DNA from 2 places in the Rhizobium centroccidentale genome. Region 1 is predicted to be linked to the other one. Evidence: predicted binding sites of a transcription regulator. Region 1 holds the regulator's gene; the other holds the start of a gene.

Region 1 (7,606 bases):
GCCGCCGCTTCGAGCGTCGCTGGTAAGGGAGGGCGCACGAAATGAACATGATGACGGAAGCCGCCAGCGAAAGAGCCTTGGCCAAGAAGATGACGACGATCCCCTACAAGATGATCGGCCAGGATGTTTCGGTCTATTACGGCCACAAGCGGGCGCTCTTCGACGTCAATCTGAAGATCCGCGCCAATACGGTCACGGCTCTCATCGGCCCTTCCGGTTGCGGCAAGTCCACCTTCCTGCGCTGCCTCAACCGCATGAACGATACGATCGAGACCTGCCGCGTCACCGGCAAGATCACGCTCGACGATCAGGATGTCTACGACGACAGCATCGACGTGGTGGAGTTGCGCGCCCGCGTCGGCATGGTCTTCCAGAAGCCCAACCCGTTTCCGAAGTCCATCTATGAGAACGTCGCCTACGGTCCCCGCATCCACGGTCTGCATCGCTCAAAGGCCGATCTCGAGCATATCGTCGAGAGCAGTCTTCAGAAGGCCGGTCTCTGGGGTGAGGTGAAGGATCGGCTCCATGACGCCGGCACGAGCCTGTCGGGCGGTCAGCAGCAGCGTCTGTGCATCGCCCGCGCCGTCGCGGTCAGCCCGGAGGTCATCCTGATGGACGAGCCGTGCTCGGCGCTCGATCCGATCGCAACCGCCAAGGTCGAGGATCTCATCCACGAGCTTCGGGAGAATTTCACCATCGTCATCGTGACGCATTCCATGCAGCAGGCAGCCCGCGTCTCGCAGCGTACCGCAATGTTCCATCTCGGCCACCTGGTCGAGGAGAACGACACCGATAAGATGTTCACCAATCCCGACGATTTCCGCACGCAGGATTACATCATGGGCCGTTTTGGTTGATGATGTCAGGCGCGCGGCTCATTTCACACAGTTCACCTTGAGGATAGAAAAATGGTCTCCACTCACATTCTCTCTGCCTATGACGAAGACCTGAAGTTCCTGACGCGCCGCATTGCTGAAATGGGCGGCCTGGCAGAGCAGATGGTTAGCGACAGCGTACGCGCGCTGGTCAACAGCGACGCTGCCCTGGCCCAGAAGGTCATCTCCGACGACGTTGTTCTTGACCATGCCGAGCGCGAAGTCGGCGACAAGGCGATCGTCACCATCGCCCGCCGTCAGCCGATGGCGGCCGACCTGCGCGAAATCATGGGCTCGATCCGCATCGCCTCCGATCTGGAGCGCGTCGGCGATCTCGGCAAGAACACCGCAAAGCGCGTCATCGCCGTGCAGGGCACCGGTGTCCCGCGCCGTCTCGCCCGCGGCATCGAGCATCTCTCCGAACTGGCGCTGAGCCAGCTCAAGGAAGTTCTGGATGTCTACGCGACCCGCTCGCCCGACAAGGCCGTGTCGATCCGCGAACGCGACGAAGAAATCGACGCCATGTACACCTCGCTCTTTCGCGAGATGCTGACCTACATGATGGAAGATCCGCGCAACATCACCACCTGCACGCATCTTCTTTTCTGCGCCAAGAACATCGAGCGCATCGGCGACCATGCCACCAACATCGCCGAGACGATCTATTACATGGCGACGGGCGCGCAGCCGGAAGGCGAGCGCCCGAAGGATGATACCGCCAATACCGTCGGCGCAGTGACGGAATAATCTGGAAGAGAAGAAAGGAGACCATAGGCGCATGGTTCCGAGAGTTGCTGTTGTAGAAGACGAGGAAGCGCTTAGCGTTCTGCTGCGCTACAATCTTGAGGCCGAAGGCTTCGAGGTCGATACGATCCTCAGAGGCGATGAGGCCGAGCTGCGTCTCCAGGAGCGCATCCCCGATCTCCTGATCCTCGACTGGATGCTCCCCGGCGTATCGGGCATCGAGCTCTGCCGCCGGCTGCGTATGCGGCCGGAGACGGAGCGCCTGCCCATTATCATGCTGACGGCCCGCGGCGAGGAAAGCGAGCGCGTGCGCGGGCTTTCGACCGGCGCGGACGATTATGTCGTCAAGCCGTTCTCGACGCCGGAGCTGATGGCCCGTGTCAAGGCGATGCTGCGGCGTGCCCGCCCGGAGGTTCTCTCCACGGTGCTGCGCTGCGGCGATATCGAGCTGGATCGCGAAACCCATCGCGTCCATCGAAAGAGCCGCGAAGTGCGACTGGGGCCGACGGAATTCCGCCTACTGGAGTTCCTGATGTCCTCGCCGGGCCGCGTCTTCTCGCGTTCGCAGCTGCTCGACGGTGTATGGGGTCACGATATCTACGTCGACGAACGCACGGTCGACGTCCATGTCGGCCGCCTGCGCAAGGCGCTCAATTTCTCCAATATGCAGGATGTCATCCGCACCGTTCGCGGCGCGGGCTATTCCATGGAAGCCTGAGCGGCTTGCCGCTCGGGTATCACTAAAGCATGTCGCGCAAAAGTGCGTAGCGGTTTTGCGAGAACGACATGCGCCAGACGGAAAACCTAAAGCATAGGAAGCGAATCTGAAAGATCGTGACGTGCTTTAAATAGCGGCGGAAATAGAAAAACGGGCCTCGAGGGCCCGTTTCTCATTGTCTTGCTGTGACTTTCAGCCGTTGTTACGACGGCGGTCATGCACCGGCTGGTATGCCATGCGCTGATGATAGGTGCAGTAGGGCGAGGAATCCGGGCTGTCATTGCCGCAGAAGTGGAAGTCGTCCTTCAGCGGGTCGCCGACCGGCCACTTGCAGGTGCGCTCAGTCAATTCCGTCAGGCCGAGGCGGCGGGAGATCGGAACGACGACGTTCGATGCCGGCCGATACTGGATTTCATTGACGGAATCGATCTCGATCTCTTCCTTCAGCATGGTTGCGCCCTGCTGGCGGGCGACGACCGTGCGGGTAGCAACGCGCGATCCGTAGGTCGCGGCGCGGGGTGCAGCTGCGCTGCGCTTCGGCGTGCGCGCTGCGGTTGCCGTGCCGCCCGCCTTCGCTCGGCCGGGAAGGTTCAGGCGGTGCACCTTGCCGATGACGGCATTACGGCTCACGCCACCGAGCTGCGCAGCGATCTGGCTGGCGCTCAACCCTTCGGACCATAGCTTTTTCAGCTTCTCGACGCGTTCGTCTGTCCAATTCATGCCCTGTCTCCGCTGTCGCGTTTCCGATGGCAGAATCCCTCACCATTGCCTCGCATGGGAACGAGGCGCGAAACGCTCTAAAATTGTGGTGACTAGTTCCGCCGCATGCAGTCTAGCAATTGCTTTTTAACCTAGTGTGAGGCTGACTCCGTGACAAGAGTCGCGAGAATCTTGAGGAATCGATTTCGAGGTTTTCCCCAACTTGCTGCCCAGGCGTGGCATTTCTGCAATAGGCGCCGCCGAACCTATCTCTTTTGCCCGCAAGCGTTATCTCGCACCTGCTAAAACGCCAGTTTTGTTGACATCGCGGTGCAAAACATCAATAGTGCCCAGGCCGCCGCAAGGCGGCATTTTTGATTTTTTCGGACCCGTTTCATCAAATGGAAGCGATCGGTCCTTAGAGTTGTGATCAGGAGATATGGCCATGGCCGAGACCACGCCGCTTTATGACACCTACATGCGCGCTCCGCTACGGTTCGAGCGAGGCGAGGGCGTCTGGCTGGTCACCGAAAATGGCGAACGCTACCTCGATTTCGCAGCCGGCGTCGCGGTCAACTCGCTCGGTCACGCCCATCCGCACCTCGTTGCCGAATTGAAGGCCCAGGCCGACAAGGTCTGGCACCTGTCCAACCTCTATGAGGTGCCCGGTCAGGAGAAGCTGTCGAAGCGGCTGACGGAAGTGACCTTCGCCGACAAGGTGTTCTTCACCAATTCGGGCGCGGAGGCGCTGGAGTGCGCCATCAAGACTGCGCGGCGCTATCAGTTCGCCAAGGGGCATCCCGAGAAGTTCCACATCATCACCTTCGAGGGCGCCTTCCACGGCCGCACCATCGCAACGATCGCCGCCGGTGGCCAGGAGAAGTATATCGAGGGCTTTGGGCCTAAAGCACCGGGTTTCGATCAGGTGGAGTTCGGTGATCTCGATGCCGTGCGTGCTGCCATCACCGACGCGACGGCTGCGATCCTGATCGAGCCGGTTCAGGGCGAGGGCGGCATCCGCCCCGCCACCAACGAATTCCTGCGCGGGCTGCGTGAGATCTGCGACGAGCACGGCCTGCTGCTGATCCTCGACGAAGTACAGTGTGGCGTCGGCCGCACGGGCAAGCTCTTTGCCTACGAATGGGCCGGCATCAAGCCCGATATCATGGCGGTCGCCAAGGGCATCGGCGGCGGTTTCCCGCTCGGTGCGTGCCTCGCGACGGCGGAAGCCGCTTCCGGCATGAAAGCCGGCACACACGGCTCGACCTATGGCGGCAATCCGCTTGCCATGGCGGTCGGCAATGCCGTTCTCGACATCGTGCTTGCCGAAGGCTTCCTGCAGCATGTGCGCGATGTCTCGCTGGTGTTCCGCCAGGGGCTCGCCTCGCTCAAGGATCGCTTTCCTGACATCATCGAGGACGTTCGCGGCGAAGGCTTGATGCTCGGCGTCAAGGCGGCCATCCCGCAGGCGGAGCTGCTGCAGGCGATCCGCGCCGAGCATCTGCTGGGTGTGCCGGCCGGCGATAACGTTATCCGTCTGCTGCCGCCGCTGGTCGTCACTGCCGAAGAAGCACGCGAAGGTCTCGCCCGCCTGGAGCGCGCCGCCGAGCGTGCGCGCGCTGCCCGCACCAAGAAATCCGCTTGAATTCAACGCCCGTGGATGGGGCGTTCCTGCCCCACGCGGGCGTTATTGTTTTTTCTGGAGTACAGGTAAGGACATGGCTTCTCCGAAACACTTTCTCGACCTCTCTGCCGTTCCGGCTGCCGATCTGCGCAATATCATCGACGACGCGATCGTGCGAAAGAACGCGCAGAAGGCCGGCACGGCCGACAAGCCGCTGGCCGGCAAGATGCTGGCGATGATCTTCGAGAAGCCGTCCACCCGAACCCGTGTTTCCTTCGATGTCGGCATGCGCCAGCTGGGCGGCGAGACGCTGTTCCTCTCGGGCACGGAGATGCAGCTTGGCCGCGCCGAGACGATCGGCGATACGGCCAAGGTGCTGTCGCGCTACGTCGATGCGATCATGATCCGCACGACCGATCATTCGCGCCTGCTGGAGCTGGCCGAACATGCGACCGTTCCGGTCATCAATGCGCTGACCGACGATACGCATCCCTGCCAGATCATGGCGGATATCATGACGTTCGAGGAGCATCGCGGCCCGATCAAGGGCAAGACGCTCGCCTGGACGGGCGACGGCAACAACGTGCTGCATTCGCTGATCGAAGGGGCCGCGCGCTTCGGCTATCGCATGAATATGGCGGTACCCCTTGGTTCTGAGCCGAAGGATCACTATCTGAACTGGGCCCGCAACGAGGGCGCCGAAATCATGCTCTCGCATGATGCAGACCGTGCGGTCGCCGGCGCCGATTGCGTGGTAACCGATACCTGGGTTTCCATGAATCAGGAGCACCGGGCACGCGGTCACAACGTCTTCCAGCCCTATCAGGTCAACAAGGCTTTGATGGCACAGGCCGGCAAAGACGCTTTGTTCATGCATTGCCTGCCCGCCCATCGCGGGGAGGAGGTGACGGATGAGGTGATCGACGGTCCGCAATCCGTTGTCTTCGATGAGGCGGAAAACCGCCTTCATGCGCAGAAGTCGATTCTTGCTTGGTGCCTGGGCGCGATCTGAAGATATCAAACCGCGTCTTGAGGCGCGGGCCCTAGAGCCGGATGGCCTTAGGTCGAAGCGACCTAAGGCCTGAATCCGGTCTAGAATCAAAGAAATAGAGCATGACGGCGCCCGAAAACCGCTCTCACTTTTCGGCGTCATGCTCCAGGAGTAAAGCAATGGCCGAAAATGCCGCAACGCTGGGTCAGTTCGATTTCGCCGGTGACGATCATGTCGTTCCCTTCCAGGTGGAAGGTCTCGACGTGCGCGGCCGTGCCGTACAGCTTGGTCCGCTGCTGGACGCGATCCTCGCCCGGCACGACTATCCGATGCCGGTTGCACGCCTTCTGGCCGAGGCCATCGTCCTGACCGTCCTGCTCGGCACATCACTGAAGTTCGAAGGCAAGTTCACGGTGCAGACCAAGGGCGACGGTCCCGTCGACCTTCTGGTTGCCGATTTCTCGACGCCGGAAAATGTTCGCGCCTATGCCCGTTTCGACGAAGAAGCGCTGGCAAAGGCAGTCGCCGAAGGCAGGACCGAGCCGGAACAACTGCTCGGCAAGGGCGTCCTCGCCTTCACCATCGATCAGGGCCGTTTCACGCAGCCCTATCAAGGCATCGTCGCGCTTGACGGCGCCTCGCTCGAAGAGATCGCCGGCACCTATTTCCGCCAGTCGGAACAGATCCCGACGCGCGTGCGCCTCGGTGCTGCAGAGCTCTTCGATCGCGACGAGAATGGCAAGCCGCGTCACCGCTGGCGTGCCGGCGGCCTGATCGCGCAGTTCCTGCCGGAGGCGCCCGAGCGCATGCGCCAGCCCGACCTGCATGGCGGCGACGGCGATACCGGCGTGCGCGATCATGCCGAAGACGATGCCTGGGCGGAAGCGCGCAGTCTGGTGGAAACCATCGATGCAGATGAGCTGACGGATCCGCAAGTCGGCACCGAGCGGCTTCTCTATCGCCTCTTCCACGAGCGTGGCGTACGCGTCTACGAACCGAAGGCGGTCTATGACCGCTGTTCGTGCTCGCGCGACAAGCTGAAGGGTGTGTTGAAGGGCTTCACGGCCGAAGAGATCGAGGCCAGCCAGGAGAATGGCGAGATCGCCGTGACCTGCGAGTTCTGCTCGACCACCTATCGCTTCGAAGTGTCGGAGATAGAAGCGGCGTAATGCCGCTCAGTTCAGCGTGCGCAGCAGGTTCGGCGTATCCAGCGAGAAGGCGGGGATCTTGACATGGAAGAGCTCCCCGTCGTCCGTTTCCATCTGGTAATGGCCGAACATCATACCTGAGGGCGTGTCCAGCGGGCAGCCGGAGGAATATTCATAGGTATCGCCGGGTTTCAGATGCGGCTGCTCGCCGACGACGCCTGGCCCCGTCACCTCATCCACTATGCCGTTCATATCGGTGATGTGCCAGTAGCGCGTCACCAGTTTCACGGCCCGCTCCGAGTGGTTGGAAATGACGATGCGATACCCCCATACATAGCGATCATCGTCCGGATCGGATTGCTCCTCCAGATAAAACGGCTCTACAACCACTTCGATGTCGCGTGTTAGGGCGCGATACATGCCTGATACCTTGCCACTGCTCTGAAGCGCCGGAGGCTCCTCGAAGCCCATTGTCGTTTCAGCATTTTCAAGTCTGCGGCATATTATCCGCTTTCCACTGCTCCCGCAAAGCGCAGGATATCTAGCGGTATCCTATAACCAATCCATTCCGTCAAGGAACGGCGTGATGAAATCTCGCTCGGGGAGACGGATCGCTCTGAAATCCAGCTATTACGGCCAATGAAGAAGGTTAGTCCTTTCTTCTCAAAGTATCTCGTTTCGCCCGTCATTTAGTCTTGTCTACCATATTGTCGCAGGCAGAGCTTGTGGGGTGCGGATACGCTTGCCGCCATTGCTGGTGCACTTCAGGGATCGGGCGTCACATCTGATCGCCAATTATTAAAACCT
Region 2 (7,606 bases), on a different contig from region 1:
CCGCCTCGGCCGGTGTCTCTCCTTCTTCGGCCCGCCCTCCCGGAAAGGCGTACATATCGGCGGACGGCGGGTTGCTGCGCAACACCAAGAGGAAGCGACCATTGCGTTCGAGAATGGCAGAGGACGCGGGGCGAGGATTGGAGGTCATGGATCGCTTTACATTCGGATAGGAAAATTGATGCGCGATGGCGATGAGCCATCTGCGGCCATTTCTACAGGAAACGGCACTTGCTGTCCCACGGGAAAGCCCCTTAACTCGCTCCCGGCCGAAGCGACGATTCTCAATGCGCCGAATATAAGGACGATCGGGGATGATCTACGGGCTATATGCTTTGGCGGCTCTCGCCGAAATAGCGGGCTGCTTTGCCTTCTGGGCGTGGTTGCGTCTGTCGAAGCCCGTCTGGTGGCTCGCACCCGGCCTCGTCTCGCTGGCGCTCTTTGCCTGGCTGCTTGCACTGGTGCCGAGCGAGGCGGCCGGGCGCACCTTTGCTGCCTATGGCGGCGTCTATATCGTTGCTTCCATTCTCTGGCTCTGGCTCGCCGAAGGGCGGCTGCCGGACCGGTGGGATATTTCTGGAGCCGCCATCTGCCTTGCCGGCGCGGGGATCATTCTCTTCGGTCCACGCGGCTGACCTTGGGCTTGACCCGCCGCTTCTCGGATGCAAAACAGACCCAATGTGCGGACGTTTCGCTTTGACATCGACGGCAGACCAGGTGGGCGAAGCGCTCGGCGTCCTGCTGAATGACGGGTTTCCCGCGCGCTATAATATCGCACCGACGCAGCCGATCCTCGTTGTCATCTCTGGCGACAGGCAGCGGCCAGGCAGCAACCTGCCGGATCGCCGCGCCCTGCTCGTGCGCTGGGGCTTTATGCCCGACTGGGTGAAGGATCCCAAGGAATTCCCGCTGCTGATCAATGCGAGGGCGGAGACGGCGATCGGCAAGGCCTCCTTTCGCGCGGCCATGCGCCATCGTCGTATCCTCGTTCCGGCATCCGGTTTCTACGAATGGCATCGACCGTCGAAGGAAAGCGGCGAGAAGTCGCAAGCCTATTGGATTCGGCCTCGCAGCGGCGGCGTCATCGCTTTTGCAGGGCTGATGGAAACCTGGTCGTCGGCCGACGGTTCCGAGGTCGATACGGGTGCGATCCTGACGACGGCGGCAAACAGCGCCATACGGTCCATCCATGACCGCATGCCCGTCGTCATCAAGCCGGAAGATTTCGCCCGCTGGCTCGATTGCAAGACTCAAGAGCCTCGCGATGTCCTCGATCTGATAAAGCCGGTCCAGGAGGATTTTTTCGAGGCGATCCCCGTTTCGGATCGCGTCAACAAGGTTGCCAATATGGGGCCGGATGTGCAGACACCCGTGACGCTCGATCCGATCGGGAAGCCGCCGAAGAAGGCGGATCCGGATGATGGCCAGCTAAGCCTTCTCTGAGCGGCCGCCATTCGGCGGCCAGTGACCGGAAATGCTGCCTGCCGGTATCGGTCGGCGGCGGGCAGAACTGTAGTTTCAGGCGATCTTCTTCTTGAGAGGCTTCGTCTTCAGCATCAGATGGGCTGCAAGAACGGCTTTCAGGCCCAGCGGACGATAGTGCTTGCTGGGATCGATCTTTGCCTGCGGTTGTGCCGGCGGGTCTTTCTTCTGCGTCATGTTTCACTCCTCACCATGCTCCCTCGGAGCATTTTTCGATTCACAGTCGAGTAGTGCTTTTTGTCGTAAATCATGACAAATCGAAGGCGTTTTCCAATCAGCTTTTGTAAACAACGACCATATTTCGAGAGATTAGCGCCGAAACCTCGTGTAGAATCCGCACTGCCGCAATGTTTGAATCTGCGGAAATATCCCGCCGAGCCGGCTTCCCATTGCGCCGATCAGCGATCGTCATGTCTCTGATTGATAAGGGAGACTTACAGACTAGCGGTTGCAGCGCTGCGGTGCCGCCAGAGGACTGTTGTGCAGCGGTTTGATATGCCGGCGCTAGATATGCCGGCCGATATCGTCGTTGGAATCGTCGACATTGGGATCGGCGGGGCCATTGATGGTGTAGGTGCCGTATTTCTTCGCCCAGGAGCGTGCGCCGAAGGGCAGGGACAGCAAATAGATGACGACGGTCACGACCATGACATGCCACGTATAGCTCATCAGCAACGCGACATAGACGACAAGGCCGAGCATGATCGGCAGCACCAGATCGCGCCTTACGCCATTGCCTTCCGATTTGCCGGACCATACGGGCAGGCGGCTGACCAGCAGGAAGCCGATGAGAACGGTGTAGGCTGCACCCCATAAGGCGAAGGTGCGGTCCGGCGTCAGGCCGAGAAAGCCGAGATAAACAGGTGCCAGCACCAGCATGGCGCCGGCAGGCGCGGGGACGCCGACGAAATATTCCGATTGCCAAGACGCCTTATGCTCGCGCTCGGCCATGACGTTGAAGCGCGCAAGCCGCAGTCCGGCGGCGATCGTATAGATCAGCGCCGCGATCCAGCCGAGCGAGCGGGCCTGATCGAGGAGGAACACGTAGACGACGAGCGCCGGGGCAACGCCGAAGTTGACGATGTCGGCGAGCGAATCCATCTGCGCGCCGAATTTCGAGGTGGCCTTCATCAGTCGCGCGACGCGCCCGTCGATGCCGTCGAGGAAGGCAGCGACCAGCACGGCCACGACGGCGAGTTCGTAGCGATTTTCGAAAGCGAGGCGAATGCCCGTCAGACCCGAGCAGATTGCCAGCACGGTGATCATGTTCGGCACGATCAGCCGCAACGGAATTTCCCGGAGACGCGGTCCGCGCGCTTCGTCGTTGGGCCCGTGCGGCTCGAAAGGCGGAAAAGGCGTCTTCATCTCGCTCGTATTCCTACACTTCAGCTACGGCGGCTAATGGTTGCGCCTTTGGCCGAACCGAATTCGGCAATGACGGTTTCACCGGCGATCGCCCGCTGGCCGACGGCAACGCGCGGCGAAGCACCTTCCGGCAGGAAGACATCGAGGCGCGAGCCGAAGCGGATGAGACCGATGCGCTCGCCGGCATCCAGCGGCTCGTTCGGATGGACGAAGCAAAGAATGCGGCGGGCAACGAGGCCGGCAATCTGCACGACGCCGATTTCGCCATGCTTTGTTTCGATGACAAGGCCGTTGCGTTCATTCTGTTCGCTGGCCTTGTCGAGTTCGGCATTGAGGAAGCTGCCCTGGCGATAGGCGACGTTTGTGATGCGGCCGCGCATCGGCGAACGGTTCACATGGCAATCGAAGACGTTCATGAAGATCGAGATGCGCAGCATCGGCTGGCTGCCGAGGTTGAGCTCGGCCGGCGGCGTCACCATTTGCACGCTCGAAACCTTGCCGTCTGCCGGCGATATCGTCAGATCATCGTCCTGAGGTGTCATGCGTTCGGGATCGCGGAAGAAATAGGCGCACCACAGCGTCAGGATCAGGCCGATCCAGAAGAGCGGCTTGAAGATCCAACCGAGCACCAGCGACGCGACGAAGAAGCCTGCAACGAAGGGATAGCCCTCCTTGTGTACGGGAACGATGACATTGCGTACGCTGTTCATCAAGCTCATCTATGGCCTACTCCGTTAGGGCATTCCCGTCAGGAACCGACTTTCGGTCCTCGACAAGATCATGCCAGTCAAAAGAATGAGAACAAGATAAGCGGTCTTGCTCTGAATACCAGTCGAGCGTGACTACAGGCAAACTCTGTCATGGGCAATGGTTTCGCGCGCTCGTCCTCAATGCAATCCGCGTCGAGCAAGATGCCAACGTTCCCCTGACTTGAAAAGTGCGGCCTGTGGAAACCCGTGTGGGACGCAATGAAAAGGCCGCCGATGGCGGCGGCCTCCTGTGTACTGCGTCGGCCGATCGGAAATCAGAGGCCGAGAGCGGCGCGCAGTTCAGCCTTGGCGCCCTCATACTCGGTCTTGTAGTCCTCATGCGTCATGATGGTTTCGGCGATGACGGTGCCTGCAATGCGGCCGGCTTCGATATCGGAAGCATAGTGGATGCCGCCGACGATACGATTATGGCCGTATTCCCAGGCGCGAGCCATGATGGCGGCGCGCTTTTCCGGCACCATGTTGGCAAGCACGATGCCCATCAGCGTGCCGACCGTGGTGTGGCCGGACGGATAGGAGCCGGACTTGGAGAGCGGTACGATCGGCTTGACCAGATCGCTGTAGAGATGCGGGCGCGGGCGCTTCCAGACATCCTTGGCCGGATCGACGACGGCGCCTTCAGTCTCGACGACGCGATCGAAGAAGGCCGAGAACTTCGGCAGATTTTCCTTGGTGAATTTCGGATTGTCGATGACGTCTGAGAAGCGCCAGACGTTCTCTTCGGCGTCCGCCACGGCGCGAGCCGCCATTTCCGGCGTGCGGGTCACCTGGATCGTCAGGATTTCGCCGAGTTCCGCCTTCATCTGCGCGGAATCATTGGCGGGCGGCGGCGGCAGCAGATCGAGGAGGTTGATCTCCTTGGCATCGGCGAAAGGCTTGGCATCCTCGGCGAAAACCGGCGAGGCCAGGCCGACAACGAGCAACAGGCTTAAAGCTTTGGCAAAAGTACGCATTTGGGGGGCTCCGTTGAAAAAGACCCTCGTACCTAGCAAGCTGTCATCTCAGTCTCGTGACAACAATCGGTGCATAACCGCCGCGTTCCCCCGCTTGCCATCGAGGCGCAGAATGCAACGTCTCTCGGGCTTTCTCACTTTGCCGGTGCCAGCCGGTCGATAACGCCCAGATCGTCGCTCTCACGCACTTGCTTCAGATGCTCCTCGGCCTGCGTCGCCTCGCGCTGGCGGTTCCACATGGAGGCGTAGAGGCCGTTTCGCGCCAGAAGATCGGCATGTGTGCCACGCTCGGCGATGACGCCGCTTTTCAGCACGATGATCTCATCCGCGCCGATGACGGTCGACAGCCGATGCGCGATGACGAGCGTCGTGCGGTTCTTGGAGACGACGTCGAGGGCGGCCTGTATTTCGCGCTCGGTCGTCGTATCGAGCGCCGAGGTCGCCTCGTCGAGGATCAGAACCGGCGGCGATTTGAGAACGGTGCGCGCGATCGCCACGCGCTGTTTCTCGCCGCCGGACAATTTAAGACCGCGTTCGCCGACCTTGGTCTCGAAACCTTCAGGCAGCTGACGGATGAAATCGCCGATCTGGGCGATCTCCGCTGCTCCAGTCACTTCCGTTTCGCTCGCGCCCGGCCGGCCATAGCGGATGTTGTAGGCGATGGTGTCGTTGAAGAGCACGGTATCCTGCGGCACCATGCCGATGACCTTGCGCAGGCTTTTCTGCGTGACGGTTCGCAAATCCTGGCCGTCAATGGTGATCGTGCCGCTCTGCACATCATAGAAACGATAGAGCAGGCGCGACAGCGTCGATTTCCCGGCGCCCGAAGGCCCGACGACGGCGACCGTCTTGCCGGCCGGCACCTCGAAGGAGATGCCCTTCAGGATGGGTCGCGCCGGATCATAGGCGAAATGCACGTCCTTGAACGCGATCGCGCCATTGCCGATGACGAGCTCTTTGGCATCAGGTGCATCGACCACCTCCGGCTGGACTTCGAGCAGGTCGAACATTTCCTCGATATCGGTCAGGCCCTGGCGTATTTCGCGATAGACGAAGCCGATGAAGTTGAGCGGCACGGAGAGCTGCAGCAGCATGGCGTTGATGAAGACGAAATCGCCAACCGTGTGTTGGCCGTTGAGGACCGACCAGCCGGACATGACCATCATCACTGTCGTGCCGAGGCCAAAGATCAAACCTTGGCCGAAGTTCAGCCAGCCAAGTGACGTCCAGACGCTGGTGGCTGCCTTTTCATATCGCTCCATCGATTGATCGAAGCGTCTGGCTTCCATCTCCTCGTTGCCGAAATATTTGACCGTCTCGAAGTTCAGCAGCGAATCGATCGCTTTGGTGTTGGCATCGGTGTCGCTGTTGTTCATCGTCCGGCGGATGGAGATGCGCCAGTCGCTCGCCTTGACGGTGAACCAGATGTAGAGCCAGACCGTGACAGCCGTGACCGCGAGATAGGAAAAGCCATAGCCGCGCCAGAAGATGATGGCGGTCAGCAGGAATTCGATGAAGGTCGGAAAGGTGTTGAGGATCGTGAAGCGGACGATCGTCTCGATGCCCTTCGTGCCGCGCTCGATGATGCGCGAGAGGCCGCCTGTCTTGCGCTCCAGATGGAAACGCAGCGAGAGCTCGTGCATGTGCACGAAGGTCCTGTAGGCGAGCTGGCGCACCGCATATTGGCCGACGCTTGCAAACAGGGCATCGCGCAGCTGGTTGAGGCCGAGCTGGATCAGGCGTGTCGCGTTCGTGGCGATGATCAAGGCGATAGCGCCGACGAGGAACGCAGGCAGTATGCCTTGCATGTCGAGCTTGCCGTTCAGCGCATCGACGGACCATTTGAAGAAGTAGGGGACCAGCAGCAGGAAGAATTTCGAGACCAGCAGGAAAACGGTCGCCCAGACCACCCGCATCTTCAGATCCATGCGCCCGCTCGGCCACATATAGGGCCAGAGATTGACGATGGTGTTCAATGGATTGCTGGAATCCGCCGATATGGTTTTCTTCTGGCCTGCCATGTCCGTCTCCGGCGAATGATTGGGCAGCCGGGCGTGACAGTCTTTGCACAGCCGACTGGCAAGCCTTCATAGCCAAGACATGGCCATTACGCGAAGGCTATGGGGGTCGGGCGACGCTTATACTATTTTCATACCGTATAAAAGCAGCGGCCAGTCGCTGATGAGCCTGGCCGCGGCCAATGTTCACGATGGACGGTCGTTGCCGCTAGAGATGCTCACCCGAAAGCCGCTTGCGATGAAGCTCCTCGGCATTCGGCAATGCGTCCTTTGGCAGGCCGAAGACCTGTCCCGGCAGGATCCGGTCCGGATTGTTGATCTGGTCCTCGTTGGCCAGATAGATGGTTGTATAGCGCACACCCGCACCGTAGATGCGGCGCGAGATCTGCCACAGCGTATCGCCGCGACGGATGATGACGGCATTGGTGTCCTGCGACAGCGGTGCCTGCTCGATCGTCTTCGGGCCGCTGTCGTTGGATGAGACCTCTGTGTTCGGCTGTGCCGGTGCCGTCTGAACAGGCTCCGTGATAACAGCGATCATCTGTTCGAGCCCAGGCAGCGCCGCGCCGACCGATTTCGGATCTTTCGGCAAAGCCACCAAGGTGGCAAGCGCCCTGGAGGCCGCGCTTGAAGCGTCGGCCGCAGCCTTTTTCAGCATAGCACTGGCGCTGATGGTCGGCCGGAATTCCGACAGCGACTTGAGCGCTATTTCCGTGCCGGAGCGGGCGGCTGCGAGCTGTTCTGCATTCGGCTGCTTGCCGTCGGTAAAGAGGCCCTTGAGCAGCGCAAAAGCTTTGCCAGCGTCTTCCTTGAGCTTGGTAAGCTCACCCTCGTCAAGCGGTACCATGTTTGCCATGGTCGCCTGCGCCTGACCATTGGCGGCGGCGGGTGTCTGCGCCGCGACCGTCACCTGATTGCCTTCGGGGCGCGTGAAGTTGACGCTGGTCCGCACCACCACTTTGCCGGCTCCATCGAGTACATCGACGCGGATTTTGTGATCGCCGACAGCAAGAGGCATGGG

The links. Region 1 encodes PhoB, which activates phosphate uptake and scavenging genes when phosphate is short. Its sites were predicted from a motif close to TGTCATNNANCTGTCAT; they were not measured.
Region 2: the regulator PhoB is predicted to act here: its motif matches at 4,609-4,625, upstream of PH562_RS13040 (acid phosphatase).

Annotation. Positions count from the first base shown of each region.
Region 1 is NZ_JAQJCG010000016.1:95,202-102,807, reverse strand. It holds gene pstA (phosphate ABC transporter permease PstA) at 1-26, shown strand, start outside; gene pstB (phosphate ABC transporter ATP-binding protein PstB) at 42-857, shown strand; gene phoU (phosphate signaling complex protein PhoU) at 909-1,622, shown strand; gene phoB (phosphate regulon transcriptional regulator PhoB) at 1,654-2,337, shown strand; gene PH562_RS20625 (GcrA family cell cycle regulator) at 2,530-3,057, opposite strand; gene PH562_RS20620 (aspartate aminotransferase family protein) at 3,482-4,681, shown strand; gene argF (ornithine carbamoyltransferase) at 4,755-5,672, shown strand; gene PH562_RS20610 (Hsp33 family molecular chaperone) at 5,831-6,820, shown strand; gene apaG (Co2+/Mg2+ efflux protein ApaG) at 6,827-7,219, opposite strand.
Region 2 is NZ_JAQJCG010000008.1:117,089-124,694, reverse strand. It holds gene PH562_RS13070 (NUDIX hydrolase) at 1-148, opposite strand, end outside; gene PH562_RS13065 (YnfA family protein) at 312-632, shown strand; gene PH562_RS13060 (SOS response-associated peptidase) at 676-1,440, shown strand; gene PH562_RS13055 (hypothetical protein) at 1,516-1,656, opposite strand; gene pssA (CDP-diacylglycerol--serine O-phosphatidyltransferase) at 1,984-2,844, opposite strand; gene PH562_RS13045 (phosphatidylserine decarboxylase) at 2,865-3,563, opposite strand; gene PH562_RS13040 (acid phosphatase) at 3,869-4,567, opposite strand; gene PH562_RS13035 (ABCB family ABC transporter ATP-binding protein/permease) at 4,702-6,588, opposite strand; gene PH562_RS13030 (LysM peptidoglycan-binding domain-containing protein) at 6,794-7,606, opposite strand, start outside.